DNA from 4 places in the Pseudomonas sp. S2_H10 genome. Region 3 is predicted to be linked to each of the others. Evidence: predicted binding sites of a transcription regulator. Region 3 holds the regulator's gene; each other region holds the start of a gene.

Region 1 (7,824 bases), 3.3 Mb from region 3:
CAGCCCTTTGAATTTGCTGTTGAGCAGGGTGAAGCTGGCCTGGAAGCCGACCGCGTTTTGCGCGTAGTTCGACTGCTCCAACTGAGCGTCCACGGTGTTCTGGTCGATCGACGGTTGCATCGGCGTGCGATACAGCAACGACTCGTCGCCGTTGCCCAGGCCTTCAGCTTCGATATGTCGGCTGTTGGTCATGTTCAAGGCAAAAGTGCCGCTCTTGGTTTTCTCGTTCTGCTCGGCGAGCACTTTCGAGAAGTCCAGATCCCGAGCCTTGTAGTTCGGGGTATCGGCGTTGGCGATGTTGTTGGCCAGGACTTCGGCACGCTGGGCGCGGAAGCCCAGGGCTTGTTCGTGGATACCGAGCGCTTTATCGAAGCTGATGCTCATGTCGGGAAACCTTCGGGTGACCTGATTTTTCGTAGGATCAACTTAGCAAGCCCCATGCCAATTCAAAAAAGCCCGGAAACCGGGGCTTTGCCGGCCGTGGCAACGCGGCAATGCCAGAAAAGCGGCAACGGTTTTCCGCCGCCTGCCGCTTTTCTGCCGCTTGGCACCACGTAACCTTGTAGGAGCCGGCTTGCTGGCGATCCAGGCGCCGCAGTCATCCAGACAGACCGTGTCATCGTTCATCGCCAGCAAGCCGGCTCCTACAAGGGCACGCGGTGTAAGTTGGAAATTATCGGCCACAAAAAAGGAGCCCCAAAGGGCTCCCGTTTTTTGACAACACCAACGAAATCACTTCGCCTGGTAAATGATCCCCGGACTGCACTGGACCATCTGGTAATGATCCGGCAAGCCGTTCAGCGCTTCGGAAGCACCGAGGAACAGGTAACCGCCCGGCTTCAACGTGCTGTGGATGCGCAACAGGATGTCCTTCTTCACCTCGGCGGAGAAGTAGATCAATACGTTGCGGCAGAACACGATGTCGAACTTGCCGAGGGCCGCATAACTGTCCAGCAGGTTGAAGGAACGGAACTCCACCCGGCTCTTGATTGGCGCCTTGATCGCCCAGCGCCCCGGCCCTTTCGGGTCGAAATAACGCTGCAGGCGCTCGGGCGACAGACCGCGGCCGATCGCCAGGCTGTCGTATTCGCCGGTCTTGCAGTTGTTCAGCATGGTGCCGGACAGGTCGGTGGCAACAATCTGCACGCCCATCCGCAACTGGCCCATGTTGACCCGCTCGAACTCGTCGATGGACATCGACAGCGAATACGGTTCCTGGCCCGACGAACACGCCGCCGACCAGATGCGCAGGCGCTGGCCGGGACTGGCCTTGATCGCTTCGGGCAGTACCTTGTTCTTCAAGACTTCAAACGGGTAGGTGTCACGAAACCACAGGGTTTCGTTGGTGGTCATGGCATCCACCACCTGTTCGCGCAAACCGCTGCGCGGCTGGGTCTGCATGCGCTGAACCAGCTCACCCAAAGACTTGATGCCTTGCTGTTCCATCAGTTTGTTGAGACGGCTGGAGACCAGGTACTGCTTGTTTTCACCGAGCAAAATGCCACAGGCTTTTTCCAGGAATACCCGGAACTGTTCGAAATCCAAATTACCCGTAGACAATGATGCCGCCTCTTAAATCGCGTTGACTGCCAGGGGCGGGGCCCCTAGCTGATATCTGCTGCTTTGATCCGGTCGACTACCCGGGATGCCAGGTCATCAGGACGGAATTTGGCCAGGAAGTCATCGGCACCGACCTTCTTGACCATCGCCTGATTGAATACCCCCGACAACGAAGTATGCAGGATGATATGAAGCTTTTGCATGCGCGGGTCGTTGCGGATTTCCGCCGTCAGGGTGTACCCGTCCATCTCCGGCATCTCGATGTCGGAGATCATCATCAGGAACTCTTCTTCCGGCTTCTTGCCCTCGTCGACCAGTTTGCGCAGGTAGTCCAGCGCTTGCCGACCGTCGTTCAACGCCACCACTTCGACGCCGACCGTCTGCAGGCAACGCGTGACCTGCTTGCGTGCCACCGACGAGTCGTCGACCGTCAGCACGCGCAACGACAGCGCCTTGTGCTGGGTTTCGACATCCACCACACCGACGGAAATCGCTTCCGGCGTCGGCGCCACTTCCGCCAGCACCTTCTCGACGTCGATGATTTCGACCAACTGATTGTCGACCCGCGTCACCGCCGTCAGGTAGTGATCGCGTCCGGTGCCCTTGGGCGGCGGATGGATCTCTTCCCAGTTCATATTGACGATGCGTTCCACCGAGCGGACCAGGAAACCCCGGGTCTTGGTGTTGTACTCCGTGATGATCACGAAGGGATTGTTCTTGTCCTTCAATGCACCCGAGCCGGTCGCCATTGCCAGATCAAGGATCGGAATGGTCGCCCCCCGGATGTTCGCCACACCGCACACGACAGGACTGGACTTGGGCATCAGCGTCAGTTTGGGGCATTGCAGCACCTCCCGAACCTTGAAGACGTTGATCCCGTACAGCTGCTGGCCGTCGAGACGGAACAACAACAGCTCAAGGCGATTCTGCCCCACCAGTTGCGTGCGCTGGTTTACCGAATCCATTACACCAGCCATGCCCAGACTCCTACACCAACGCCAAGTGTTGTTGCGACGCGCCTTGATCACTAAACGGCACGGCGCTTGCTTTTTTAATCGTTATGAACACAGAACCGACATTTTTTCGACGCCTGACCACACCCTACCGCAAATGGCTTGGTGTGCTGGCGGCCGTTTGCCTGTTCAACGCTGGCAGCCCTGCCCTTGCTGACGCGGTTACCTTGCCTGACATGCTTATCGGCGTCACTCAGGGCTTTCTTGAATTCACCGTAGAAGACTATCTGGCTACCAGTCAAACGGAAGGTCGCTACGAGATCGAGGTCAAGCAGCTCGATCCGCGCATGCACATGCCCATGTGCGACAAGGAATTGACAGCAACGCTGGAGAGTCCCAAGCCCCTGGGACGCGTCACGGTCAAGGTACGTTGCGAGGGTTCCTCCCCCTGGACCGTATACGTACCCGCTCAAGTCCGCCTGTTTCGCGACGTCGTCAGCGCCGCCCGGCCACTGCGTCGCGCCGCCATTGTCGAACCCGCGGATGTGGTGCTGCGCGAGCGCGACATCAGCCTGATCAGCCAGGGCTACCTGACCTCCCTCGACCAGGCGATCGGGCAGCGACTGACCCGACCAATGGTCGCCGACCAAGTGATTACCCTGGTGCATATCGAACAGGCCGAGGTCATCCGCAAGGGCGATCAGGTGGTCATTACCGCACGCAGCGGTACGCTCAGCGTGCGCATGCCGGGTGAAGCCCTGTCGAACGGCAGCCTGAGCGAACAGATCCGGGTGAAAAACCTCAATTCCCAGCGGGTCATCAAGGCGCAGGTCATGGCGCCGGGGCAGGTGGAAGTGTCCATGTAAGGCTCTGTGTTCATCGCAATGTGGCGCTTGCCGCGGCTGTTCCCTAGACTGTGCTCCATGCAGGGCAAGCGCTGACGCGCGCGAGGTTCATTGATAAATGAGCCTAAAGTTTTCCAGGGAATGGCCGAAAACATGGCAAGCGTCCAAATTCCCAGAGGTTTTTTATCATGGTCATCGATTTCAGCCGTTTGAACAGCTCCTCGTCCCTGACGGGCAGTACACGTACCAGCGCCAGCAAGGACAGCGCCGAAACCGGCAAAACCGCGCCGCTGGAGTCCGCGGCCGAACAGGCCGGCACCGTCAAAAGCGGGGAATCGGTACATCTCAGCAATGAGGCTCAACAGTTGCAGAAGGTCACTGACAAGCTGCGCGATCAGCCTGCCGTCGACAACGCCCGCGTGGCCGAGTTGAAAGCAGCGATTGCCGATGGCAGCTATAAAGTCGACAGCAACCGTGTAGCCAGCAAACTGCTCAACTTCGAAGCCCAGCGCTAGGCCACCGCCGGCGCCAGGCTTTTGGACGCTTAAAACCCAAGGCCAGCCATGCACGACACTAATCTACTGCAACTGATCACCGACGATTTTGCCCCGGCGCAACACCTGCTGGAATTACTGCGCACCGAATCCCTCGCCTTGCATGGCCGCGACATGCCATTGCTCGAGGACATCCTGGCGCAGAAACAGGCATTGGTCGTCTTGCTCGAACAGCATGGCCGCAAGCGCAGTGAAATCCTCGCCAGCCTCAACCTGCCGACCAACCGTGGCGGTCTTGAGCAATTGGCCAGTCAATCGAGCATTGGCGAGCAATTGCTCGCGCAAAGTGACGTACTGACCGATCTCCTGGCCCAGTGCCAAGCCATCAACGCCAACAACGGCCAGTCGATCCTCACTCAGCAGGTCGCTACGGCCACTCAGCTGAAAATCCTCACCGGTGGTGAAACCCCGGCGCTTTACGATGCCAGCGGAACATTCTCCAAGCTTGCTAAGCCGCGCCCGCTCAGTCAGGCTTAGGCCGCTCGATGAGCCCGCTCTATCCAAGACGCGAAAGATGCTGGCAGAATGCTGGCCAGTCGTAGTCAAATTTTGTCTGGAGATTGATTAACCGTGTCCAATGCCTTATCCGTGGATGATTCGCCGCAGCCACCCAAGGTGCTCTCCACGCCCTTGGAAATCTCCAGCAACCTGCGCCAGCTGCTCGAAAGCCATGACCCGCTGATCATCACGTTCCATGAGCGCAGCCAGCGCTTCCAGAGCTATCTGGTGGACCTGGACCGTGAAAGCAACATGATCGCCCTGGACGAAATGATCCCCCGTGATGGCGAGCGCTACCTGATGGCGGGCGAACCCTTCAGGGTCGAAGGCTTCCACGAAGGCGTGCGCATTGCCTGGGAAAGCAACGGCCCATTGAACATCGACGAATCCGGTGGCAGCCGCTGCTATCGCGGGCCCCTGCCCGATGAAGTCTCGTACCACCAGCGCCGCAATGCGTTCCGCGCGGCGTTGAAGCTGGCACAACTGGTCAACGTCAACCTCGACGGCGAAAAGCTCAAGGCGCCCATCAGCGGCAAGCTGCTGGATATTTCCGCTACCGGGTGCAAATTGCGTTTCGACGGCGACATCACCGGCAGCCTGCAACTGGGCCAGGTTTACGACCGTTTCAACGCCGACCTGCCCTTTGGCAAGATGACCGCTCCGGTCGAGTTGCGTTATCTGCACTTCGAAGAAAAGATCTCCACCACCTTCGCCGGCGTTCGCTTCCACAACATGAGCGGGCTGGTGCAGCGCCAGGTCGAGCGCTTCGTCTACCAGTTGCAACGCGAAGCACGTCGGTTCGACAAAGACGATCTCTGATAGATAGCTTCAACAAAAAACGGGCAGTCCCTTGTGGTGACTGCCCGTTTTTTTTATGCCCTGGATTTAAGGCCTGGCCTCGCTGAAATTAGGGTCCCGCCCTGTATCCGGGTCTTGTGGCGGCTGACCGGTTTCAGTTTCAGTTTCAGGTTCTGCTTCAGGCTCTGACCCGTTGCTCACCGGATTTTGCATCTGCTCCTGCACCACCTGCTCGTCAACACGCGGATCGAGGCAGGCCACCAGCGGTGAACTCGTCATGTTGTCCGGCATGGCCACGTGATGCAGCGGCGCATCTTCCACCTGGTGCAGGTTGGTCACGGCTTTCGGACGAATCCGCCACACCAGCACCAACGCAAAGAAACTGAAAAACGCGTAAAGCATCTGGCTGCCGAACAACTTCATCAGCACGCCTGCCACCAGCGGTCCAATACTCGCTCCAACGCCGTAGGTCACCAGCAACATCGCCGTCAGGGACACCCGGCGATCACCCTCGACATGGTCGTTGGAGAACGCCACCGCCAGCGGATACAGGCAGAACTGCACCAGCGAACAGATGAAACCGGCGATAAACAGAACCTCCAGCGGCACCTTCGGCATGATCGCCAGCGGCAGTGCCGCCAGGGCCAGGCTGAACGCAAAACTGCGGATCAACACAGCCCGATCGTAGCGGTCGGACAACCAGCCCAACGGCCACTGCACCAGCAACCCGGCAAAAATGCAGCTACCCATGAACAGACCGACCTGCTCCGTGGATAACCCCTGCTGCGAGGCATACAGCGGCGCCAGACCATAAAACGAACCGACGATCAGGCCCGCCCCGAGCACCGTGCTCAATGACTGCGGCACGCGCTTGATAAAGAACCGTGGTTCCATGGGCGCCGGATGCAAGGGCGCGGGGTGAATCCGGCGCGTCAGTGCCACCGGCACCAGGCACAGGGCGAAACACAGGGCAACCAGCATCAGCAGCTCCAGCCCCAGTGCCGGGTGCATGACCAGGATCAGCTGCCCCAACACCAGGCCCAGGTAGGAAGCGATCATGTAACCGCTGAACACCAGCCCGCGCTGTTTGGCTTCGGCCTGCTCGTTCAGCCAGCTCTCGATCACCATGTACTGGCACATCATGCCGAGGCCGACGATCACCCGCAGGAACAGCCAGGCCGGCAGCCAGTCGACCAGGCCATGGCCCAGCACCGCCGCGCCGACGATCCCGGCACAGGCCGAGTAAGCCCGGATATGCCCGACCCGGGCAATCAAGCGGTGACCGATCTTGCCCCCCAGCACCAGGCCGAAATAGTTGGCGGCCATCAACGCACCGACCCACAGGCTGTCGACATTGTCGGCCGCCAGGCGCAAGCCCAGGTAAGTACTCAACAGGCCCGAGCCGATCAACATCATCAGCGAGGCGAAATACAGCGCTCGAAAGGATTTCCAGATTTGGCGCAACGAGCGACTCCTTGCAGTGAGAATCGGCTATCGCTAAACGATAGCCGGATGTCGACGGGTCGTCAGGCCTGGGCTGCTAAAACACGCCGTTCCCAGGGAGTAATTTCATCATAAAAACTGGTCAGTTCCAGGGTCTTCGAAGCGATGTAGCCTTCGATGAATTCCGCACCGAACAGTTCCTTGGCCAACTGGCTACGTTTCAGACGCTCGAGTGCCGCATGCAAGGTACAGGGCAACGAAAGATTATCCGGCACTTCGAACTCACCCTGGATCGGCGCGCTCGGCTCCAATGCGTTCTCGATGCCATGCAACCCGGCCGCCAGGCTTGCGGCAATCGCCAGATAGGGGTTGGCATCAGCCCCCGGCAAGCGGTTCTCGACCCGACGGGCCACCGGCAAGCTGGCCGGGATGCGCAGGCCCGCCGCCCGGTTGTCGTGGGACCAGCAGGCATTGTTCGGCGAGGCGTAGGGGTGGCACAAGCGCTGGTAGGAGTTCACGTTCGGCGCAAACAACGCGGTGAAGTCGGCCATGCAGGCTTGCTGGCCGGCAATGAAGTGGCGGAAGGTGGCTGTCTCCTGCCCCGCCTCATCGCTGAACACGTTACGCCCCGAACCGATTTCGACGACGCTCTGGTGAATATGCATCGAACTGCCCGGCGTATGCGCCAGCGGCTTGGCCATGCACACCACGCTGAGGCCATGCTTGAGGGCAACTTCCTTGAGCAAATGCTTGAACAGAAAGGTCTGGTCGGCCAGCAGCAACGGATCGCCATGCAGCAGATTGATCTCGAATTGGCTCACGCCCATTTCGTGCATGAACGTATCGCGCGGCAACCCCAGGGCCGCCATGCACGCGTAGACCTCATTGAAGAACGGCCGCAAGCCATTGTTGGAACTGACGCTGAACGCCGACTGACCATCCTCGCGACGCCCGTCCAGCCCCAACGGTGGCTGGAACGGCTGGGTCGGGTCGGTGTTCGGCGCAAACACGAAGAATTCAAGCTCGGTCGCCACCACGGGCGCCAGGCCACGGGCAGCGTAACGGGCAATCACCGCCTTGAGCTGGCCACGGGTCGACAGATTGGAGCTGGTGGTGGTGCCCAGTTCATCCGCGTCGCAAATGGCGAAGGCACGCGGCGGGTTGCTCCAGGGC
Region 2 (7,824 bases), 1.3 Mb from region 3:
GCGTGAACATGTCGAGTGGGCGTTGCGGCACCATGCCCAACGTCAGGCTTCGTCGTTATAGACGAACTTGGGCATTTCCCAGTGAAAACGGATCGCCAGCAGGCGCAACAGAAATCCGCCGAACAAGGTGATCAGAATCGATTGCTCATCGGGTAATTGCAGATAGATGCAGAGCATGTAGGTCCACGCCGCGGCAAACGACACGCTGGCATAGAGCTCACGCCGAAAGATCAGCGGAATATCGTTGCAGAAAATGTCCCGCAGGATACCGCCGAAGACGCCGGTGATCACGCCGCTGACGGCGGCGACCAACATGCCATGGCCCATTTCCAGGGCGGTGATGCAGCCGATCAGGGTGAAAGCCACCAGCCCCATGGCATCGAGCACCAGGAACAGCGAGCGTAAATGCCGCATCCAGCGCGCCGTGAACACCGTGATCATCGCGGCAGCCGTGGTCAGCACCAGGTATTCCGGGTGCTTGACCCAGGTCAGCGGGTAATGCCCGAGCAACACATCGCGTACCGAACCGCCCCCCAGTGCCGTGACACAAGCGATCAACACTACACCGAACCAGTCCATGCCGCGGCGCCCGGCAGACAGGGCGCCGGTCATGGCTTCGGCGGTGATAGCGATCAGGTAGAGCATCAGTAGCATGGTGGCGGTCCTTGCACAAAGGCGCGCAGTCTACTCAGTTCGCTTGAGCACCAAAAGAGGGCATCACGACATGTAGGAGCCGGCTTGCCGGCGATGGCGTCCTCATGGGGCCCCATCGCTGGCAAGCCAGCTCCTACAAGGTCGGGCTTCAAGATCAGGCTTTGATGAAATGCTTGCGGTAATGCTGCAACTCGGCGATCGATTCGCGGATGTCGTCCAGCGCCAGGTGGGTGCTGCCCTTCTTGAAGCTGTCGCGCACGTCCGGCGCCCAGCGCGCGGCCAGCTCTTTGAGCGTGGACACGTCGAGGTTGCGGTAGTGGAAATAGCTTTCCAGGGATTTCATGTGGGTATAAAGGAAGCGACGGTCCTGGCAGATGCTGTTGCCGCAGATCGGCGACTTGCCCTTCGGCACCCACTTCTCGAGGAAGGCGATGGTTTGTGCTTCAGCTTCAGCCATGCTGATGCGGCTGTCGCGAACTCGCTGGGTCAGCCCGGAACCGCCGTGCTGACGGGTGTTCCACTCGTCCATGCCGGCGAGGATTTCGTCGCTGTGATGAATGGCGATCACCGGGCCTTCGGCCAGGGTGTTCAAGTCACTGTCGGTGACGATGGTGGCCATTTCGATGATGACGTCGGTGTCCGGGTTCAGACCGGTCATTTCCAGGTCGATCCAGATCAGGTTCTGTGGGTTTTGCATGTTCGGCTCCTAGGCAATGCTGCGCAGTTTAGCCTAGGCCGGTAGCCGGGCGTGCTAAACTCGCGGCCGTTTTACCTAATCGCTGCATTCTTGATACGGAACACCCATGGCCAAACGCCAACTCAATCGTCGTCAAAACTGGCGCATCGAAAAGATTCAGGGCGAACGCGCTGCCCGCGCCGCCAAACGCGAGTCCTCGGCTGTCGAGGCACTCGAAGGTGGCGACCTGGGCCCGGAACAGCACGGCCTGGTGATCGCGCACTTCGGTGTGCAGGTCGAGGTCGAGGCCCGGGACGGCGAACTGGCCGGACAGGTGTTCCGTTGCCACCTGCGTGCCAACCTGCCGGCGCTGGTGACCGGCGATCAGGTGGTGTGGCGTGCCGGCAACCAGGGCATCGGCGTGATCGTGGCGCAACTGCCGCGCAACACCGAACTGTGTCGTCCGGACAGCCGCGGCCAGCTCAAGCCTGTTGCGGCCAACGTCGACATGATCGTCATCGTGTTTGCGCCGCTGCCCGAGCCCCACGCCAACCTGATCGACCGCTATCTGGTGGCGGCCGAGCATGCGGGCATCAAGCCGCTGTTGCTGCTGAACAAGTTCGACCTCATCGACGAAAACAACGCTCCGGCGCTGAACGCCTTGCTCGCCGTGTACCGCACCCTCGGCTATCCGGTGCTGGAAGTGTCCGCGCACCACGGCAACGGCATGGAGCAATTGCAGGCGCAACTGGACGGGCGCATCAGCGTGTTCGTCGGCCAGTCCGGTGTCGGCAAGTCGTCGCTGGTCAACAGCCTGCTGCCGGATGTCGAAACCCGCGTCGGCCCGCTGTCCGAGCTGTCCGGCCAGGGCACCCACACCACCACCACCGCGCGGTTGTTCCACTTCCCCGGCGGCGGTGAGCTGATCGACTCCCCGGGCATCCGTGAATTCGGCCTGGGCCACGTCAGCCGTGCCGATGTCGAAGCCGGCTTCATCGAGTTCAACGACCTGCTTGGCACCTGCCGCTTCCGCGACTGCAAGCACGACCGCGAACCCGGCTGCGCCCTGCTCAAGGCCCTTGAAGACGGCCGCGTGCAGCAGCAACGGATGAACAGCTACCGCTCGATCATCGCCAGCCTGCCGGAAAACGGCTACTAAACAGATGCACCGACCGCCCTGCCTTGAGCAGGTCGGTCGGCGGCCGAATCCTTCCCTCATTTACACGTCAGACCTTTCTGTAGGACGCGCGCCCGCGAGCTTGTAGGGAATTTCTCTTTCCGCGGCTGCCTCTTGTAGCCGCACTGCAATCGCCTAAGTTCAAACCCTCTTCGCACTCCGCGAGACCGAGGGAAAACCCATGCAAACCTACCATCTGTTCATCAGCCACTCGTGGAACTATCCGCATGCCCACGACAATCTCGTGCGCCTGCTCAACGCCAAGCCCGGCTTCACCTACAAGAATTTTTCAGTCCCCACGGACAACCCGATTGTCGGCGCGAAAACCGACAAGCAACTTGAGGAGGCCATCGAAAACAAGATCCGCCCATGCTCGGCGGTGTTGATCATGGCCGGGATGTATTCCACCTACAGCAAGTGGATCAACAAGGAAATCGAGATCGCCAAACGCATGGGCAAAGTGATCATTGCGGTGAAGCCGTTCGGCGCCGAACGCATTTCCACGGTGGTACGTGATGCGGCACACGCCGAATGTGCATGGAACACCAACAGCATCATCAGCGCGATTCGCCAGCATACGGCGGTGTAGCCATGCGCAAGGGACTGTTTATCGGCATCAACGACTACACCCACGTTTCGCGACTGAGCGGTTGCAGCAATGACGCTATGGCCATGGCGTCCGTGCTCAAGACTGACGCCAACGGCGATCCGAACTTCAAGAACATCGTGCTGACCTCCGCCGAGGACTACCTTAGCCGGGAAAAACTCGAAGACCAGATTCGCGAGCTGTTTGCCGGGGACTGCAATGTCGCGCTGCTGTATTTCGCCGGGCACGGCAGCTTCGACACCGACACCGACGAAGGCATGTTGATCCCGCAGGATTACAAGAGCGCCAAGGACGGGATTCGCCTCAGCGACATCCTCAACTGGGCGAGCAAGGCCACGAAGATCAAAAACAAAGTGATCATTCTCGATTGTTGCCAGAGCGGCTCGGCCGGCGAACTGCGCGCCTTGCGCAGCGAGGGCAGCGTGGTCGGCGAAGGCATGACCATTCTGACTGCCTGCAAAAAGGAAGAGCCTGCGATGGAGGGCGCGCAACACGGCGTGTTCACCGGGCTGTTGCTTCAGGCCCTGCACGGCGGGGCAGCCAACATCCTGGGCAAGATCACCCCCGGCAGCCTTTATTCATTTGTCGACAACGCACTTGATGCCTGGGAACAGCGCCCGGTGTTCAAGACCAACGTGTCGCAGTTCATTTCCTTGCGCGAAGTGTCACCGCTGATCCCCAAGGAAATCCTGCGCAAACTCCCCGAGTGGTTCGCAGAGGCCGAGTCGGTATACCCCCTCGCCCCCAGCTTCGAACCGACCGAACCCGAGTTCAACCCGGAACACGGCGATGTCTTCGCCCAACTGCAAAAGTGCAATCGTCACAGCCTGGTCGAACCGGTGGACGCCGAACACATGTACTACGCCGCCATCCACTCCACTGGCTGCCGCCTCACCGCCCTCGGCGCCTATTACCGCGAACTCGCGATCAAGGGACATTTCTGATGCCAGTATTTATCAGCTACCGCCACATGGACCGCGCCTATGCGATCAACATCAACACCCGCCTGATCCAGGCCAATATCAAGACCTACCTCGACGTACTGGACCCCGAATCCCAGACCACCGACGACATCACCGGGGTGATCACCCGCAACATCAGCGAATGCACGCACCTGCTCGCGGTGGTGTCGGAGAGAACCGCACGGTCGTGGTGGGTCCCGTTCGAAATCGGCGAGGCGACCATCACCAACCGGCGCATCTGCTCGTTCAAGACCGGCCCGACCGAGCTGCCGCTGTACTTGGACAAGTGGCCAAAGCTGACCAACGAGCGGGACATCGACTTCTTTATCGATGCCTATCGAAACGAAACGACACAAAAGCGCGCGATGGGGCTGGAATCGGTGACCGGCAGCGAATCGGTGCGCAGTGTTAACAAATCCAATGCGGATCGCTTTCACGCCGAGCTCAAGACGCGAATCCTCCGTGGGTTCTGACGCTCTGTAGGAGCCGGCTTGCCGGCGATGGATTTAAATTCGTCGAGTGGTTCCAGACAGTACGCGTAATCGTTAACGACCATCGCCAGCAAGCTGGCTCCTACAGGGGGGGCGAGAACGCCGCACAAAAAAGCCGACATCGCTGTCGGCTTTTTTGTTGGTCACTGCTTGGCTGGCTCTCCCGGTTTCGGTGCCGGGTCTTCGAACAGGTTCAGACGCTCGCGCAGTTCGTGGGCCGGCAGCGGTTGCTTGTCCGCCGGCAGCGCATTCGGGTCGACCGGTGCAGCCGGCGCGGTCGAACCTTGCGGTGCATCAGGTGCCGGCTCTGCGCCCTGCGACCCTTCGATCGCACGCTGGGCTTTCTTGGTCAGCACGACGATGTCGATACGACGGTTGACCGGGTTGAACGGATGCTCGCGGTCAAACAGGGCCGACGAGGCATAGCCGACCACGCGTGCCACCTGTGCATCCGGATAACTGCCCGCCACCAGCGCACGACGGGCGGCGTTGGCACGGTTGGCCGAAAGCTCCCAGTTGCCGAAATCGCCGGTGCCGGTGTAGGGCTTGGCATCGGTGTGGCCGCTGATGCTGATCTTGTTCGGCACTGCCTTGATGGTGTCGGCCATGGCCAGCAGGATGTCTTCGAAATACGGCTTCAAGCGAGCCGAACCCGAGTCGAACATCGGGCGGTTTTCCGCGTCCATGATCTGGATGCGCAGGCCGTCCTGAGTGATCTCGAACAGGATCTGATCCTTGAACTTCTGCATCTGCGGGTTTTCTTCGACCTTGTTCTGCAGTTCTTGCAGCAACAGTTCGAGGCGTTCCTTTTCGACCTGCTCGGCCATGCCTTCGACCTGGTCGGTATCGACGGTGACCTTGTCCGGCTGCGGCTGGGACTTCACCTCGGGGTTGAGGGTGTTTTCCGGCGCCAGGGTCGGCGTGCCGCCCAGATCGATGATGTACGGCGTGCCGCTTTCGGAAAAGCCGATCGGGTCCTTGAAGTAACCGGCGATGGCAATCTTCTGCTCCGGCGTGGCGGTGGACAGCAGCCACAACACCAGGAAGAACGCCATCATCGCCGTGGCGAAGTCGGCGAAGGCGATTTTCCAGGCGCCCCCGTGGTGCCCGCCAGCAATGCGCTTGACGCGCTTGATAATAATCGGCTGATTATTTTCCATGACTTAACGACCGCGAACCGCTTGTTCCAGCTCGGCGAAGCTTGGACGGTGCGCCGGGTACAGAACCTTGCGCCCGAACTCCACGGCCAGCGATGGCGGCATGCCGGAAGCCGAAGCCACCAGCGAGGCCTTGATGGCTTCATAGACGTTCAGCTCTTCCTTGGCATCGTGGGCCAGGGAATGGGCCAGCGGGCCGAAGAAACCGTAGGCGGCGAGAATACCGAAGAAGGTACCTACCAGCGCCGCACCCACGTGCAGGCCGATGGACTTCTGGTCGCCCTCACCCAGCGAAGCCATGGTCACCACGATACCCAGTACCGCCGCGACGATACCGAAACCGGGCATGGCGTCGGCGATGCCGTTGACCGCGTGGGATGGGTGTTCCAGGTCTTCCTTGAGGCTGAACAGCTCCATGTCGAACAGGCCTTCAAGCTCATGCGGAGCCATGTTGCCGGAGGACATGATGCGCAGGTAATCGCAGATGAACGCGGTCATGCGTTCGTCCTTGAGCACTGTCGGGTACTTGGCGAAGATCGGGCTCGCGGCGGCGTCTTCGATGTCGCCCTCGATGGCCATCATGCCTTCGCGGCGGCTCTTGTTGAGGATCTCGTAGATCAGGCCCAGCACTTCCAGGTAGAAGGCATGGTTGAACCGCGAACTGAACATGCTCAGGGACTTCTTGAGCACGTGCATCGTCATGTAGCCGGGGTTGGCCTGCAAGAATGCGCCGAGGGCCGCGCCGCCGATAATCATGACCTCGAAAGGCTGGATCAGGGCGGCAATCTTGCCGTGGGAAAGCACGTATCCGCCGAGCACGCTCGCGAATACGACGATGATGCCGATAATTTTAGCCATAGGTAGGAGAGCACTTACTGAGTCGGGTTCAAGGTCATATTCGGAAGTTAAAAAATCTCTTCTTCTACTTATCGGCAAAACTGCGCCAGACTATAGCCAGTTCAGGCGAAAAGCTAATTCGACCCAATCCGGGCACAGGTAATGTTGACGATGATCGCCTCCCACCATGGTTAACGAAACGAACGTACCAACACCAAAACCGACAACGCTCGAGGGCTGGATCAAGCTGCTCGATGGCGTACGTCTTCCCGTTCCGCAAGCCAGCCACGACCGTGTCTGCAAGGCCATCCGCGACAATCGCAGCTCGCTGCGCGATATCGCCGACCTCATGCAAGGCAGCCCGGCCCTGGCCTTGAGCGTGATTCGCGAGGCCAACCGGCACAGCCACGGCGGCATGACCGAGCCTGCGGAAAACCTCGAGATCGCGATCAACCGCCTTGGCCTCAAGCGCACCGAAGAGCTGCTCGAGCGCCTGCCCGCCGAACCTCACGCCGAGATTCCCAAAGCCTTGCGGCAGCTGCAGATGATCAGCCAGCACGCCACGCAACAGGCCAACGGTTTTTTTGCCAGTCGCCTGGCGCGCCTGTGGCAGGACATCCACTGGGGCAGCCTGCTGTTTCTTTCGCCTCTGTGGCCGCTGGCGCTGACCCATCCAAAACTGCTCGAAGAGTGGGAACTGCGGGTCATCCATAAAGGTGAGTCGGCACGCAAGGTCGAACAACAACTGTTTGGTGTACGCCTGCTGGACATCGGCCAGGCCCTGGTGGATATCTGGCGCTTGCCGATCTGGGTGCAGCAGGGTTATCGCCTGTTGCTCACGGAACAGCGGGAACTGGTCAAAGTCCTGCGCATCGCCCGCGACAGCGAGCACCCATTGCGCCAGCAGAACCGCCTCGATGACGATCCGACCCTGCGCCGCTGGCTCAACCAGCCAGCCAACACAGTGCTGCTGGCCAACGGTCTGGCGCTGTCGGCGCAACACGCCTGGGACAGTCCGCACAGTGAGCGCTGGCAGTACCTGACCAGCCTTTACCTGCAAATGCCGATGGACGATGTGCAACAACAGTTGCACCAGCAAGCCGCCAACAGCGCGCGCAATCACGCCATGCCCGACCTCTGGCACCCCGCCGAATCGCTGATCTGGCCGTGGGGCATGAACCGTGTCCACGCCGGACTGCTGCCGGCCGCGGCACCCACGGCCGAAGATCTGGCGAAATGGCGCAGGCAATGCGCCGAATTGCT
Region 3 (7,824 bases):
GCCGGTGGCGCGGCCGGGGCGCGAGCCGCAGCCGGGGCAGCAGCGGCTGCCGGGGCCTGGGCTTTTGGCTCCGGGGCCTTGGCGACCGGTTTCGGTGCCGCCGCCTTGGCTGGCGCTGCCGCAACAGTAGTCGCGTTCGAACCGTTGGCCACCGCCGCGGTGCCGACTTCGCTGAACTTGCCCTTGCCGTGCAGTTCGTCGAGCAGTGCTTCGAACTCGTGATCGGAAATCAGATCGCCGCCGGCCGCCGCCGCGCTGGGTGCTGCGGCTGCAGGCACCGAAGCGATGGCCGACTCCAGTGCCTCGACGGCGAAGTTGCCTTTGCCATGCAGCTGGTCCAGCAGTGCTTCAAATTCGTCATCAGTAATATCGGAACTGTCGCCCGCCGCTTTCGGTGCTTGTGGCGCAGCCGGAGCCGGCGCAACCGCATCGATGGCAAACTGGCCTTTACCGTGCAACTGATCGAGCAACGACTCGAACTCGGCATCGGTGATTTCGTCGCTGGCAGGTGGCTCGCTTGCAGGTGCTTGGGCAACCGCCGGCGCCTCGGCCTGTGCCTTGACGGCATTGAGCGAGTCCAGCAGTTGTTCGAATTCGGTATCGGTGATGTCGTCGGAAGCGGTTTCGGCCACCGGTTCTTCGATCACCTCGGCGACCGGCGCAGAGACCGCCTCGTCAGCCGATTGCGGCTCGGCCAGACGGGCCAGCGCCGCCAGCAATTCTGGCGTTGCAGCCGTGATCGGGCTGCGCTCGCGGACTTCGCTGAACATGCCGTTCACCGCGTCCAGCGCTTCGAGAACCACGTCCATCAGTTCCGAATCGACGCGACGCTCGCCCTTGCGCAGGATGTCGAACACGTTCTCGGCGATGTGGCAGCACTCCACCAGCTCGTTGAGCTGGAGGAAGCCGGCGCCCCCTTTTACAGTGTGAAAACCGCGAAAAATTGCATTGAGCAGATCCGCATCATCCGGACGGCTTTCCAGCTCGACCAGTTGCTCGGACAGTTGCTCTAGAATCTCGCCGGCCTCAACCAGGAAATCCTGAAGGATCTCTTCATCGGCGCCGAAGCTCATTAAGGGGGTGCTCCTACAGGTCTAAAAACCCAAAAAACCTGAAATTCCAAAACGCTAGAATCCAAGGCTGGATAACAAATCGTCCACATCGTCCTGACCGGACACAACGTCTTCTCTTTTATCGGCATGAATCTGCGGACCTTCACCCTGAGAGAGATGTTTTTGTGGATCTTTTTCAGCAAGCATCGCTTCACGGTCATGTTCGATGCCCGCAAAGCGGTCCACCTGACTGGCCATCAGCACGAGCTTGAGCAGGTTGCTTTCAACTTCGGTGACCAGTTGGGTCACGCGCTTGATCACTTGCCCCGTGAGGTCCTGGTAATCCTGGGCGAGCAGGATGTCGTTGAGGTTGCCCGACACCGCGCGGTTATCCGTGCCGCTGCGCGCCAGGAAGCCCTCGACCCGCCGGGCCAGTTCGCGGAACTCTTCGGCGCCGACTTCACGACGCATGAAGCGCCCCCAGTCCGCGCTCAAGGCCTGGGCTTCATCCGCCAGGCCGTTGACCAGCGGCGTGGCACTTTCCACCAGGTCCATGGTGCGGTTGGCCGCGGCTTCGGTCAGCTTGACAACGTACCCCAGGCGCTCGGCGGCATCGGTGATCTGCGACACTTCTTCGGCTTGCGGCATGTGAGGGTCAATCTGGAAATTGACGATCGCGCTGTGCAGCTCGCGGGTGAGCTTGCCCACCTCCTGATACAGGCCGCGGTCACGGGTCTGGTTGAGCTCATGGATCAATTGCACGGCGTCGCCGAACTTGCCTTTTTCAAGGCTCGCGACCAATTCGACGGCGTGTTTTTTCAGGGTCGACTCAAAGTCGCCCAATGAAGATTCGTTATTGCCCATAGCTCCCCCGTGGCGCACTCATCAACCGATGCGTTCGAAAATCTTCTCGATTTTTTCTTTCAACGCCTGGGCCGTGAAGGGTTTGACCACATAGCCGTTAACGCCGGCCTGGGCCGCTTCGATGATCTGCTCACGCTTGGCTTCAGCGGTCACCATCAGCACCGGCAGGTGCTTGAGCTTTTCATCGGCGCGCACGTGGCGCAGCAGATCGATACCGGTCATGCCAGGCATGTTCCAGTCCGTTACCAGAAAGTCGATGCTTCCGCTGTTGAGCACCGGGATGGCGGTAGTGCCATCGTCGGCCTCGACGGTGTTGGTGAACCCAAGGTCACGCAGCAGGTTCTTGATGATCCGCCGCATCGTTGAGAAGTCATCAACGATGAGGATTTTCATGTTCTTGTCCAATTCGACCTCCAAGCAGTCTTAAACGCGCCCAGCACCTGGACGCGCCATTTCAATCAATCCGGCAAAGCACTCAATGACTGTCTGGAGCACAACAGATCGCGACCGGGGCAGTTCAACACCACACCAGCCTCGTTCGCAGTGTCCCCACACTGCCTTCAGCGCGCTCGCCACTCCCCCAAACGCCCCCGCAAACGGGCCGCGCACTGGCTGTGTAACTGGCTGACCCGCGATTCGCTGACCCCCAGGACCTCACCGATTTCCTTGAGGTTCAACTCTTCGTCGTAGTACAGCGCCAACACCAGTCGCTCACGCTCCGGCAAATTGGCAATCGCATCCGCCAGCGCAGCCTGGAAGCGTTCATCTTCCAGATCGCGTGACGGCTCGAGATGAGCACTCGCGCCATCCTCGTGCAGCCCTTCGTGTTCGCCGTCCTGCAACAGATCGTCGAAACTGAATAAGCGGCTGCCCAGGGTGTCGTTCAAAATTCCGTAGTAATCGTCGAGACTCAATTGGAGTTCGGCCGCAACCTCGTGATCTTTAGCGTCACGGCCGGTTTTCGCTTCAATCGAGCGGATGGCATCGCTGACCATGCGCGTATTACGGTGGACCGAACGTGGCGCCCAGTCCCCCTTGCGCACTTCATCGAGCATGGCGCCGCGGATTCGAATGCCCGCGTACGTCTCGAAACTGGCGCCTTTGCTGGCGTCATATTTGGTCGACACTTCAAGCAGGCCGATCATCCCGGCCTGGATCAGGTCTTCGACCTGGACACTGGCCGGCAGGCGCGCCAGCAAGTGGTAAGCAATGCGTTTAACCAGCGGCGCGTAACGCTCGATCAGCTCGTACTGCGCATCGCGTGCCGACTTCTTGTAGAGGTTGTAGCCGCTGGCTGTCATAGCACAGGTCCTGCTGTCTGCTGCACGAGCCGCTCGACGAAGAATTCCAGGTGCCCACGCGGGTTGGCCGGCAGCGGCCAGGTATCGACCTTCTGCGCGATGGCCTTGAACGCCAGCGAGCACTTGGAGCGCGGGAACGCCTCGTAGACGGCGCGCTGCTTCTGCACAGCCTTGCGCACGCTTTCGTCGTAGGGCACCGCGCCGACGTATTGCAGGGCGACGTCGAGGAAGCGATCGGTGACCTTGGTCAACTTGGCGAACAGGTTGCGCCCTTCCTGCGGGCTCTGGGCCATGTTGGCCAGGACGCGGAAGCGGTTCATGCCGTAGTCGCGATTGAGCAACTTGATCAAGGCGTAGGCATCGGTAATCGAGGTCGGCTCGTCGCACACCACCAGCAGCACTTCCTGGGCGGCGCGAACGAAGCTGACGACCGACTCGCCGATGCCCGCGGCGGTATCGATCACCAGCACGTCGAGGTTGTCGCCGATATCACTGAAGGCCTGGATCAGGCCAGCGTGTTGCGCGGGGCTCAGATGCACCATGCTCTGAGTGCCGGAGGCGGCCGGAACGATACGGATGCCGCCTGGCCCCTGCAGCAATACATCGCGCAGTTCGCAGCGGCCCTCGATTACGTCGGCCAGGGTACGTTTGGGTGTCAGGCCCAGCAGAACATCGACGTTCGCCAGTCCCAGGTCGGCGTCCAGCAGCATGACGCGCCGGCCAAGCTCAGCCAAAGCCAGGGACAAGTTCACTGACACGTTAGTTTTCCCGACGCCACCTTTGCCGCCGGTCACCGCGATCACCTGTACGGGATGCATGCTGCCCATGTTATTTCTTTACCTTGTCTTGCATAGACGGAGGCCACATTACTGGCTGCGCGTTCGCAAACGGAACAATGCATGGCAGACCATCGATGTAGGTACAAAAACGATTCATTATTACCTCAGCCAACCTGCTTGGTCGGGCTGTGGTAGATATCAGCGAACATGTCAGCCATGGCTTCTTCGCTGGGTTCTTCCTGCATTTGCACGCTGACAGCGCGACTGACCAACTGATGACGGCGCGGCAGATGAAGATCATCCGGAATCCGCGGACCATCGGTCAGGTACGCCACCGGCAGCTCATGACTGATGGCGAGGCTCAACACCTCGCCCAGGCTTGCCGTTTCATCCAGTTTAGTCAGGATGCAGCCGGCGAGCCCGCAACGCTTGTAACTATGATAAGCGGCCGTTAGAACCTGTTTCTGGCTGGTGGTTGCCAGAACCAGATAATTTTTCGAGCGGATGCCACGACCGGCCAGGCTTTCGAGCTGCATGCGCAGGGCCGGGTCGCTGGCCTGCAGGCCGGCGGTATCGATCAGCACCACACGCTTGCGCAGCAGTGGCTCCAGCGCCTGCACCAGGGACTGGCCCGGATCGACGTGGGTCACCGGCACATTGAGGATGCGCCCCAGGGTCTTGAGCTGCTCCTGGGCGCCGATGCGGAAGCTGTCCATGCTCACCAGGGCAATGTTGTTCGCGCCGTACTTGAGCACGTAACGCGCAGCCAGCTTGGCCAGGGTGGTGGTCTTGCCCATGCCGGCAGGGCCGACCATGGCGATCACACCGCCCTCTTCCAGCGGCTCGATTTCCGGGGTAGCGATCATCCGCGCCAGGTGCGCCAGCAACATGCGCCAGGCCTGACGGGGTTCTTCGATATCGCTGATCAGCGCCAGCAGGTCGCGCGACAGCGGGCCGGACAGGCCGATGCGTTGCAGGCGGCGCCAGAGGTTGGCCTGGTCGGGACGGCTGCCTTGCAGCTGGTTCCAGGCCAGGGAGCCGAGTTGTACTTCCATGAGTTCGCGCAGGCTGTTGAGCTCGAAGCGCATCGAGTCGAACGCGCGCGGGTCGACGCCACCGGCTGCCGGCGCAGCGGCCGGTGCGGGGCGACGGGGTTCGGCGTACGTCGGTTCGATCAGCGGCTCGGCGGCGGTCAGCGGCAAGCCGGCGAACAACTGGCGATTGGTGCTCTTGTCGCTCTCGCCATCGCTGCGCAGGCTCAATTCGGCCTGGGCGGTGACGATCCGCGACTGAGTCTTGCGCAGCTCGTCTTCGAGCTCCATGTTCGGAACACGCGGCGCCAGCGCCGACAACTTGTAATCCAGCGCAGCCGTCAGCTCGACACCACCGGCAATGCGCCGGTTGCCAATAATGGCGGCATCAGCGCCCAGCTCATCACGAACCAGCTTCATGGCCTGACGCATATCGGCGGCGAAAAAACGCTTAACTTGCATAAACCACTACCTCAGCCGTTGGGCCCTACTGTCGCAACGATGGTCACTTGCTTGTTGTCAGGGATTTCCTGGTAAGCCAACACGTGCAAACCCGGGACTGCGAGCCGGCCAAATCGCGAGAGCATCGCGCGAACCGGACCGGCCACCAGCAGAATCACCGGCTGACCTTGCATCTCCTGGCGCTGCGCTGCGTCGATCAGCGAGCGCTGCAGCTTCTCCGCCATGCTTGGCTCCAGCAGAACGCCCTCTTCAGAGCCTTGTCCTGCCTTCTGCAGACTATTGAGCAATATCTGTTCCAACCTTGGCTCCAGCGTGATAACTGGCAGCTCCGACTCAGTGCCTACAATGCTTTGGACGATTGCACGGGATACGCCAACCCGCACGGCAGCCACCAGCGCGGCGGTATCTTGACTCTTGGCGGCATTGTTGGCGATCGCCTCGGCAATGCTGCGGATATCGCGTACAGGCACCTGTTCGGCCAACAGCGCTTGCAGCACCTTGAGCAGCTGCGACAGCGAAACCACGCCCGGCACCAGCTCCTCGGCCAGCTTTGGCGAGCTTTTGGCCAGCAATTGCATGAGTTGCTGCACTTCTTCGTGACCGATCAGTTCACTGGAATGCTTGTAGAGTATCTGGTTCAAGTGGGTGGCCACCACTGTACTGGCATCGACCACGGTATATCCGAGCGATTGCGCCTGGGCGCGCTGGCTGATTTCGATCCAGACCGCCTCCAGGCCGAAAGCCGGATCTTTGGCGGTAATGCCGTTGAGCGTGCCGTAGACCTGCCCCGGGTTGATCGCCAGCTCGCGGTCCGGGTAAATCTCCGCTTCGGCCAGGATCACCCCCATGAGGGTCAGGCGATAGGCACTGGGCGCCAGGTCGAGGTTGTCGCGGATATGCACGGTCGGCATCAGGAAGCCCAGATCCTGGGACAGCTTCTTGCGCACCCCCTTGATCCGCGCCAGCAACTGGCCGCCCTGGTTGCGGTCCACCAAAGGAATCAGGCGATAACCCACTTCCAGGCCGATCATGTCGATAGGCGTCACGTCATCCCAGCCAAGCTCCTTGGTTTCCTGGGCGCGGGCCGGCGACGGCAGCAGTTCCTGCTGGCGCTTGACCTCTTGCAGGGCCTGCACCTTGGCGACGTTCTGCTTCTTCCAGAACAGGTAGGCGCCACCGGCCGCCATGGCCGCCATGCTGAGGAACGAGAAGTGCGGCATGCCGGGCACCAGGCCCATGACCGCCATCAGGCCTGCCGCCACCGCCAGCGCCTTGGGCGAAGCGAACATCTGCCGATTGATCTGCTTGCCCATGTCTTCCGAACCGGAAGCACGGGTCACCATGATGGCCGCCGCTGTCGATAACAACAGTGATGGCAATTGCGCCACCAAACCGTCACCGATGGTCAGCAGCGCATACACCTTGCCGGCGTCGCCGAAGGTCATGCCGTGCTGGAAGATACCGACCGCCATGCCGCCGATCAGGTTGATGAACAGGATCAACAGGCCGGCGATGGCGTCACCCCGGACGAATTTGCTGGCACCGTCCATGGAGCCGTAGAACTCGGCCTCCTGGGCCACTTCCGAGCGGCGCGCCTTGGCCTGGGCCTGATCGATCAGGCCGGCGTTGAGGTCGGCGTCGATCGCCATTTGCTTGCCGGGCATCGCATCGAGGGTGAAACGCGCGCTCACCTCGGAAATCCGCCCCGCACCCTTGGTCACCACGACGAAGTTGATGATCATCAGGATCGCGAAGACCACGATACCGACCACGTAGTTACCGCCGATCACCACCTCGCCGAACGCCTGGATCACCTTGCCGGCCGCCGCATGACCGTCCTGGCCGTGAAGCATCACCACCCGCGTGGAGGCCACGTTCAACGCCAGGCGCAACAGCGTCGCCACCAGCAGAATGGTCGGGAACACCGCGAAATCCAGCGGGCGCAAGGCGTAGACGCACACCAGCAGCACGACGATGGACAGGGCAATGTTGAAGGTGAAGAACACGTCGAGCAGGAACGGCGGCACCGGCAACATCATCATCGCCAGCATGACCAGCAACAACAGCGGCACGCCCAGATTGCCCCGACTGAGGTCGGCGACGTTTGTGCGAGCTGTGTTGATTAACTGAGAGCGATCCACCGGTTTTCCCCGTTCCTTTAAAGCAAACTTTTGACGCCTGAAGCAGGCGCAGAGCGGCTACTGCAAGAAGCTTTCCAACTTTTGCGGCAGGAGAAATAGAGTGTTTTTTCAGGGGGATATGCATCGCCTGGGCTGACGCCATCGCGGGCAAGCCACGCTCCCACAAGTTATCGCCAAACCTGTGGGAGCGGGCT
Region 4 (7,824 bases), 3.0 Mb from region 3:
CCTGATTCGGTTCCTGTACCTGTAGGAGCGAGCTCGCTCGCGATGGTCGTTAACGATAACGCTGGGAGCCTGGTTCCCCGCAGCGCTCTCTAGTCCATCGCGAGCATGCTCGCTCCTACAATAAAAGCAGCAGGCACAAAAAAAGCCCCGCCTCTTTAAAAGAGAGCGGGGCTTTTTATTGCATCGAGATTAACGGCGTAGAACTTACTCGTCTTCGCCCATCTGCGATTGCAGGTAGTTCTCGATACCAATCTTGTCGATCAGGCCCAGTTGGGTTTCCAGCCAGTCGATGTGTTCTTCTTCGGACTCGAGAATGTCTTCGAGCAGTTCACGGCTGCCGAAGTCGCCAACTTTCTCGCAATGTGCGATGGCCACTTTCAGATCGGCATGGCCGGTTTTTTCAATACGCAGGTCACACTCGATCATTTCCTTGGTGTGCTCGCCGATGTGCAGCTTGCCCAGGTCCTGAACGTTCGGCAGGCCTTCAAGGAACAGGATCCGCTTGATCAGCTTGTCCGCGTGCTTCATCTCGTCGATGGACTCGTGGTACTCGTGCTTGCCGAGCTTGTTCAGGCCCCAATCTTCATACATGCGCGCATGCAGGAAATATTGATTGATCGCGACCAGCTCATTGGCAAGGATCTTGTTGAGATGCTGGATGACTGTAACGTCGCCTTTCATGATGGGGTCCTGCCCTGTAATAGCTGTCAATAGAACAGAGTTTGAGCCGCGTATTTGCTAGTGTCAAACCTAAGTTATTGAAACTTAAATGAAAATTAATCGGAATAAGAATGTTTGTGTTCCGCGTCTAGAGCATAACTAGTTGATTTTCAGACATAAAAAAACCGGACATATGTCCGGTTCTTTAAAATTCGATATTCAAGCGGCGCTAAATTCTGCTGGATAGGGAATTGCAGCCTGGGCCGTTTGCAGTTTTGTCAGGGTCTCGCGGACCACTTCCTTGGCCAGGCAGGCACATTTGCCGCATTGGCTGGCTACGCCGGTGGCCACGCGGACTTCCTTGTAGCTGCAGCATCCTTCATAGATCGCATCGCGGATTTGACCGTCGGTGACACCAGTGCAGAGGCAAACATACATAAGGAAGGACCGTCGCTGATTCTGTCTCAATTGCGATGGATCTTAATGTTAACGAGAATGATTGTCAAAGTGGTTTCAGGGCGCTTTTCCTCATAAGTGCGGATGGCTGACGAACGGTCTGCCTGGCAAGTCGGTGATGCAAAACCGTCGGGGATTTCATCGCAAGGGGAAAAAACAGCTAAGCCAGCTCAAACACGCGGTGTATGATGTCCGGTCTTTTGCGACCGGGGATCGTGTCACAGGGCTGTCGCCTCAGGGTGGCAGGCTGATGCGAACCCTGTTTCTCACGCTATTACACCAGGAGATATCCAATGAGCGTACTCGTAGGCAAGCAAGCCCCTGACTTCACCGTACCGGCCGTACTCGGCAATGGCGAGATCGTTGACAGCTTCACCCTGTCTTCGGCGATCAAAGGCAAATACGGCCTGGTGTTCTTCTACCCGCTGGACTTCACCTTCGTTTGTCCGTCCGAGCTGATCGCTCTGGACAACCGCATGTCCGAGTTCAAGGCGCGCAACGTTGAAGTGGTCGCTGTGTCGATCGACTCGCACTTCACTCACAACGCCTGGCGCAACACCCCGGTCAACAATGGCGGTATCGGCGAAGTCCGCTACACCATGGCTGCCGACATCAAGCAGGAAATCATGAAGGCCTACGACGTTCAGTCCGCTGACGGCGTGGCTTTCCGTGGCGCGTTCCTGATCGACGACAAAGGCGTTGTCCGTTCGCAGATCATCAACGACCTGCCGCTGGGCCGTAACATGGAAGAGCTGTTGCGTCTGGTCGACGCTCTGCAATTCCACGAAGAGCACGGCGAAGTCTGCCCTGCCAACTGGAAGAAAGGCGACAAAGGCATGAACGCTTCGCCAGAAGGCGTTGCTGCTTACCTGACCGAGCACGCTGCTGCGCTGTAAGGTACCAGGTACAAAAAAACCGGCCATCGAGGCCGGTTTTTTTATGGGCGGGATTTAGACCCTGTAGGAGCGAGCCTGCTCGCGATGGAATCAAGAACACCGCGGGGTGTCAGGCTCCCCGCGTTATCGTTGACGTCCATCGCGAGCAAGCTCGCTCCTACAGAAAAACATCAATCGTCGAAATCTTCCCAGCCGCCCATCTGTTTCCAGCGATTGACGATGCCGCAGAACAGCTCGGCCGTCTTCTCGGTGTCATAGCGTGCCGAGTGAGCCTCACGACCGTCGAAGTCGATGTCCGCTGCCTGGCACGCCTTGGCCAGCACGGTCTGACCGTATGCGAGGCCCGCGAGCGTCGCGGTATCGAAACTGGAGAACGGATGGAACGGATTGCGCTTCATGTCCAGGCGCGCAACCGCTGCATTCAGAAAGCCCAGGTCGAAGCTGCTGTTATGCCCGACCAGGATCGCCCGCTTGCAGCCATTGGCCTTGAGGGCCTTGCGCACGCCGCGGAAGATATCGTTCAGGGCAGACTCTTCACTCACGGCCATGCGCAGCGGGTGATCAAGCTTGATCCCGGTGAACTCCAGGGCCGCCGCTTCGATGTTCGCGCCTTCAAACGGCTCGACACGGAAGAAGTAGGTGTGATCCGGGTACACAAAACCCTTTTCATCCATGGCGATGGTGGTCGCGGCGATCTCCAGCAGGGCGTCGGTGGCGGAGTTGAAGCCACCGGTTTCTACGTCGACGACAACCGGCAGGTAACCACGAAACCGTGCGGCCATTGGATGGCGGGAACCGCCTCCGCCACCATTGCCTTCCAGTTCGTCGTCGAAATGCTCTTCACTCACGCGTGTTCCTCCAGCAGGCGCCAGCGCAGTTTTTCACCGGCGCGCAGCGGGATAACGGTCAGCTCGCCAAACGGCAGGCTGGCAGGGGCGGTCCATTCTTCGCGGACCAGGGTGATGCGATCGGTATTTGCCGGCAGGCCATAGAAGCGCGGGCCGTTGAGGCTGGCGAAGGCTTCGAGCTTGTCCAGCGCATTGCGCTGTTCGAAGGCTTCGGCGTACATCTCGATCGCCGCGTAAGCGGTGTAGCAGCCGGCGCAACCGCAGGCGGCTTCTTTGGCATGCTGGGCATGGGGCGCCGAGTCGGTGCCGAGGAAGAACTTCTCGCTGCCGCTGGTGGCGGCGTCGAGCAGGGCTTCCTGGTGCGTATTGCGCTTGAGGATCGGCAGGCAATAGAAGTGCGGCCGAATCCCGCCCACCAGCATGTGGTTGCGGTTGTACAGCAGGTGATGCGCGGTGATGGTCGCGCCAACGTTGGCCGAAGCCGAGTTGACGAACTGCACGGCGTCCGCGGTGGTGATGTGTTCGAACACGACCTTGAGGGTCGGGAAGCGCTCGACCACACGGCGCATGTGCTCATCGATGAAGATTTTTTCGCGGTCGAATACGTCGACATCGCCGCGGGTGACTTCACCGTGAATCAGCAACGGCATCCCGACTTCGGCCATGGCCTCGAGTGCAGGGAAGATCTTGTCGATGCTGGTAACACCCGAGTCCGAATTGGTGGTCGCGCCAGCCGGGTACAACTTGGCGGCGTACACGAATCCGCTGGCCTTGGCCTCGCGGATTTCTTCAGGCTGGGTGCGGTCGGTCAGGTACAGGACCATCAGTGGTTCGAACTGGCTGCCGGCCGGGCGGGCAGCGAGAATCCGCTGGCGATAGCCGTCGGCTTCGGCCGCGTTGCGCACTGGCGGAACCAGGTTGGGCATGATGATGGCGCGGCCAAAAGTGCGCGCGACATCCGCGACGGTATTGGTCAACACGGCACCATCGCGAAGATGAATGTGCCAGTCGTCGGGACGCAGCAGGGTCAGGCGGTCGGACATGAGGGGATTCCAGGCGGGTCAAACTGAGGGGAATGCTACCGGAAAAGACTCTTGCAGGCACTCGCTATCAAGTTTTACGGGAAGCTTCCGATATCCAACAGGTATGCCGTAAACATCTGTGTGTCGGTCTTTTTGTTGTAGAAGCCAGTGGAGCCTCCCGTGCGCCAGCGTTATTTAGCCTTGCTCAGTGTGTTTGCCAGCCTTCCCGCGATGGCGCTGACTTTCCAGACCCGTATGGAGAGCATTGAGTGGACGGTCGAAGGTGACAAGTTCGAATGCCGCCTGACGCAGCCGATTACCGATTTCGGTTCGGGCGAGTTCGTGCGCAAGGCCGGTGAGCAGGCAACGTTTCGTCTGAAAGCCTATAACCCGATGATGGGCGGCGGTTCGGCGACTTTGCTGGCCGCTGCCGCACCGTGGCAACCGGGGCGTGACGACATCAACCTGGGCACCGTGAGAATCGGCAGCGGCAATGTGTTGTTCAACAGTTCGCAGGTCCAGGCCGGACGCCTGATCAGCGGATTGATGGACGGTCGCAGCCCGGTGGTTCGCCACTCCTCGGCGGACGGCCGGGTGTCGGAAGTGCGTCTGCTGCCGGTCAGGTTCACCAAGGCGTTTGCCGATTATCAAGGCTGCGTGGCGAAACTGTTGCCGCAGAACTTCGAGCAAGTGAAGCAATCGGAGGTCGGCTTCCCCGGTGGCGGAATCGAGCTCGACAGTGCTGCGAAGGCCAGGCTTCAGGTCATGCTGGAATACATGAAGGCCGATGCGACGGTCAATCACATCGAGCTTGACGGTCACTCCGACAACAGCGGCAACCGCCTGACCAACCGCGACCTGTCGCGACGCCGGGCCCTGGCAGTGATGGATTTCTTCAAGGCCAACGGCATCCAGGAGTCGCAGATCACCCTGCGCTTCCACGGCGAACGTTATCCGCTGGCACCCAATACCAACAATGCCAACCGCGCGAAGAACCGCCGTGTAGCGGTACGCCTGGAGCGTGGAGCACCTGCCGAACAAGTCGCCCCGCAAGCAACGAAGGCGGCCGCTTCGGCTACTTCCTGACTACTGGGTCATCGTCGCGCTCTCGACATAATCTGTCGCTTCGTCGTCATAAGCTGTCGCGCCACTGTAAATTATTCTGTATGAGCGGTAGACTTCCCGGCTTTCCGTAGAACCCCGTGGAGTGATGGCATGGCGGACGTAAACAAGGTCGTTCTGGCGTATTCCGGCGGCCTGGACACTTCGGTGATCCTCAAGTGGCTGCAGGATACTTATAACTGTGAAGTGGTGACCTTCACCGCTGACCTGGGTCAGGGCGAAGAGGTCGAACCTGCACGCGCCAAGGCTCAGGCCATGGGCGTCAAAGAGATCTACATCGACGACTTGCGCGAAGAGTTCGTGCGCGATTTCGTTTTCCCGATGTTCCGCGCCAACACCGTTTACGAAGGCGAGTACCTGCTGGGTACTTCCATCGCTCGTCCGCTGATCGCCAAGCGCCTGATCGAAATTGCCAACGAAACCGGCGCAGACGCCATTTCCCATGGCGCCACCGGCAAGGGTAACGACCAGGTTCGTTTCGAACTGGGCGCCTACGCCTTGAAGCCAGGTGTGAAAGTGATCGCTCCGTGGCGCGAGTGGGACCTGCTGTCCCGTGAAAAGCTGATGGACTACGCCGACAAGCACGCGATTCCGATCGAGCGCCACGGCAAGAAGAAATCCCCGTACTCCATGGATGCCAACCTGCTGCACATCTCCTATGAAGGCGGCGTGCTGGAAGACACTTGGACCGAGCACGAAGAAGACATGTGGAAATGGACCGTCTCCCCGGAGAACGCGCCAGACAAGCCGCAGTACCTGGAACTGACCTACCGCAACGGCGACATCGTCGCGCTGGACGGCGTCGAAATGACTCCGGCCACCGTGCTGGCGACCCTGAACCGTATCGGTGGCGAACACGGTATCGGCCGCCTCGACATCGTCGAGAACCGTTACGTGGGCATGAAGTCCCGTGGCTGCTACGAAACTCCTGGCGGCACCATCATGCTGCGCGCCCACCGTGCGATCGAATCGATCACCCTGGACCGCGAAGTGGCTCACCTCAAAGACGAGTTGATGCCGAAATACGCCAGCCTGATCTACACCGGTTACTGGTGGAGCCCTGAGCGTCTGATGCTGCAACAGATGATCGATGCGTCCCAGGCCCACGTGAATGGCGTTGTGCGCCTGAAACTGTACAAGGGCAACGTGATCGTCACTGGTCGCAAGTCTGACGAGTCGTTGTTCGACGCCAACATTGCCACCTTCGAAGAAGATGGCGGCGCGTACAACCAGGCGGACGCGGCGGGCTTCATCAAGCTCAATGCCTTGCGCATGCGCATCGCAGCGAACAAAGGCCGGAAGCTGTTCTGAGACCTTTGAAATCGTGAAGGGTGCCTGATCTCGTCCAGCACGAGGTCAGGCACCTGAAAAAGGGGGGACGCCGGTTACTGCGTTGTCGGGTGTTTTCGTTGCCGCTGACGGTTTCCTGTTTTTCTCCTTTCACTGGTCTGTCCTGATCTATGCGTTGTTGTTTGCGGGTTGTCCGGCCTGATCAATGACCGTCAACCTGTGCGAGTCCGGGTTGTAGGCGACATAAAAGGCGCCGCTGCGCTTCCCGGTCTGCTTTGAAAGTTTGAGCGCACTGGCTTTCAGTAAAATCTCCGAAACGGCACACGTGACAAACAGAATCACGTACGCCGTCTGTTCCTGTGGCCTCTGGACATTTTCCAGCAGCGCTGCGAATTCACTCTCCTTGCTCATCCAGCGCGTATCCACGATGGACAGGTCCTTTACCGCTTGCGCCAACTGAAGTCGATGCTGGGCGAAGACGTGGGTGTGCAGGCCAATCTCCGTTGGCGGGTCTTGTGCGCCGCAGGGCGTTCGGACCGACTGCTGGCCATTCATTGGCGTTTCCGGAGCGGGAATGCCGGATGACTTCCCGGATGTTTTTTTTCCGCCCGCCCGGCATCATCCATGACCTTCATGAAGTGTTTTCCCTTTTCAAAGTCGGATGGCGCATACAGTGATCTGTAGTTGAAGTTTAGTGTCGCGAAAAAAAGCAAAAGTAAATAAAACGGAAAGCTGATCAGAAACCAGACATAGAGTTCTTTTTCTTCTTCGCCAAGGAAGGGTAGCGAAACAGCGGCTGAGGTTTCAGAGAGCGTTGCGAATATGGCAATGATTGTCATTGGGTTGGTCGTTCGTTTTCTGTCCTGTTCAGTGCTCATGTTGAATTCTCTTTTCTTGAATGAGGTCTCAAGTTTTTAAGTGTTGCTTATTGTAGTTGCTGTTGTTTTTTGTTGGCTCTAGTGATTGTTGTTCGTTGTTTGTTGCTCTTCGATTTTTTGGGCGGTGGTTATGTTAATGATTGCGCAAAAAATATTATTTGCTGTAAGAGTAGTTGGATGCTTGGTGTGTGATATTTCTGGTCTTAATGTTGAATGCGTAAATATCGGTTACGTTTTTACGGGAAAGTTGAAGCCGATGTTTCTCAGGGAGGTGGCTGGGTCCTGGAAAATTCTGGCCATAAATCCACAGGGACGATTGCTGAAAACTGCGAATCCTGACGCTGATACAGTTTTCAACTCATTCCGTGCCAAGGATTTTTGTAGGAGGAATCCGTGTTGTTTGTAGGGTATGTCTCTTGGTGCGGGTGGCTGGAAGGGGCGACATGCCATGGGTGAAACGACTAGGCTATTGTGCGGGCTCTAAAAATTCGAACAGCGAAAATTGGACTTGCCCATGAATAAAGTGCTGATCGTGGATGATCACCCCGTCATTCGTCTTGCGGTACGTATGCTAATGGAACGTCATGGCTACGAAGTTATTGCAGAAACCGATAATGGTGTGGATGCACTGCAACTAGCCCGTGAACTTACG

What was found. The regulator FliA, encoded in region 3, starts transcription of late flagellar genes. The targets are predictions, from matches to a motif close to CTAAAGTTTNNNNNNNNNNNGCCGNTAA.
Region 1: flgM (flagellar biosynthesis anti-sigma factor FlgM) is a predicted target of FliA. The motif match lies at 3,483-3,510, and genes of this name have one in related genera.
Region 2: motA (flagellar motor stator protein MotA) is a predicted target of FliA. The motif match lies at 6,651-6,678, and genes of this name have one in related genera.
Region 4: AB4O16_RS10820 (flagellar protein MotY) is a predicted target of FliA. The motif match lies at 3,970-3,997, and genes of this name have one in related genera.

Annotation. Positions count from the first base shown of each region.
Region 1 is NZ_CP162754.1:2,164,962-2,172,785, forward strand. It holds gene flgB (flagellar basal body rod protein FlgB) at 1-384, opposite strand, end outside; gene cheR (protein-glutamate O-methyltransferase CheR) at 733-1,560, opposite strand; gene AB4O16_RS09500 (chemotaxis protein CheV) at 1,605-2,537, opposite strand; gene flgA (flagellar basal body P-ring formation chaperone FlgA) at 2,621-3,379, shown strand; gene flgM (flagellar biosynthesis anti-sigma factor FlgM) at 3,547-3,873, shown strand; gene AB4O16_RS09515 (flagella synthesis protein FlgN) at 3,922-4,389, shown strand; gene AB4O16_RS09520 (flagellar brake protein) at 4,483-5,229, shown strand; gene AB4O16_RS09525 (MFS transporter) at 5,296-6,672, opposite strand; gene AB4O16_RS09530 (glutamine synthetase family protein) at 6,735-7,824, opposite strand, start outside.
Region 2 is NZ_CP162754.1:4,233,077-4,240,900, reverse strand. It holds gene queG (tRNA epoxyqueuosine(34) reductase QueG) at 1-61, shown strand, start outside; gene AB4O16_RS18955 (trimeric intracellular cation channel family protein) at 43-654, opposite strand; gene orn (oligoribonuclease) at 809-1,351, opposite strand; gene rsgA (small ribosomal subunit biogenesis GTPase RsgA) at 1,458-2,489, shown strand; gene AB4O16_RS18940 (TIR domain-containing protein) at 2,689-3,096, shown strand; gene AB4O16_RS18935 (caspase family protein) at 3,099-4,058, shown strand; gene AB4O16_RS18930 (toll/interleukin-1 receptor domain-containing protein) at 4,058-4,549, shown strand; gene motB (flagellar motor protein MotB) at 4,711-5,727, opposite strand; gene motA (flagellar motor stator protein MotA) at 5,731-6,582, opposite strand; gene AB4O16_RS18915 (HDOD domain-containing protein) at 6,749-7,824, shown strand, end outside.
Region 3 is NZ_CP162754.1:5,485,575-5,493,398, reverse strand. It holds gene AB4O16_RS24720 (chemotaxis protein CheA) at 1-1,073, opposite strand, end outside; gene AB4O16_RS24715 (protein phosphatase CheZ) at 1,128-1,916, opposite strand; gene AB4O16_RS24710 (chemotaxis response regulator CheY) at 1,938-2,309, opposite strand; gene fliA (RNA polymerase sigma factor FliA) at 2,477-3,217, opposite strand; gene fleN (flagellar synthesis regulator FleN) at 3,214-4,044, opposite strand; gene flhF (flagellar biosynthesis protein FlhF) at 4,161-5,489, opposite strand; gene flhA (flagellar biosynthesis protein FlhA) at 5,501-7,630, opposite strand.
Region 4 is NZ_CP162754.1:2,456,003-2,463,826, reverse strand. It holds gene grxD (Grx4 family monothiol glutaredoxin) at 1-5, shown strand, start outside; gene bfr (bacterioferritin) at 205-681, opposite strand; gene AB4O16_RS10840 (bacterioferritin-associated ferredoxin) at 880-1,098, opposite strand; gene AB4O16_RS10835 (peroxiredoxin) at 1,410-2,012, shown strand; gene rnt (ribonuclease T) at 2,183-2,860, opposite strand; gene pyrC (dihydroorotase) at 2,857-3,903, opposite strand; gene AB4O16_RS10820 (flagellar protein MotY) at 4,063-4,968, shown strand; gene AB4O16_RS10815 (argininosuccinate synthase) at 5,098-6,315, shown strand; partial or broken gene AB4O16_RS10810 (hypothetical protein) at 6,463-7,172, opposite strand; gene AB4O16_RS10805 (response regulator transcription factor) at 7,687-7,824, shown strand, end outside.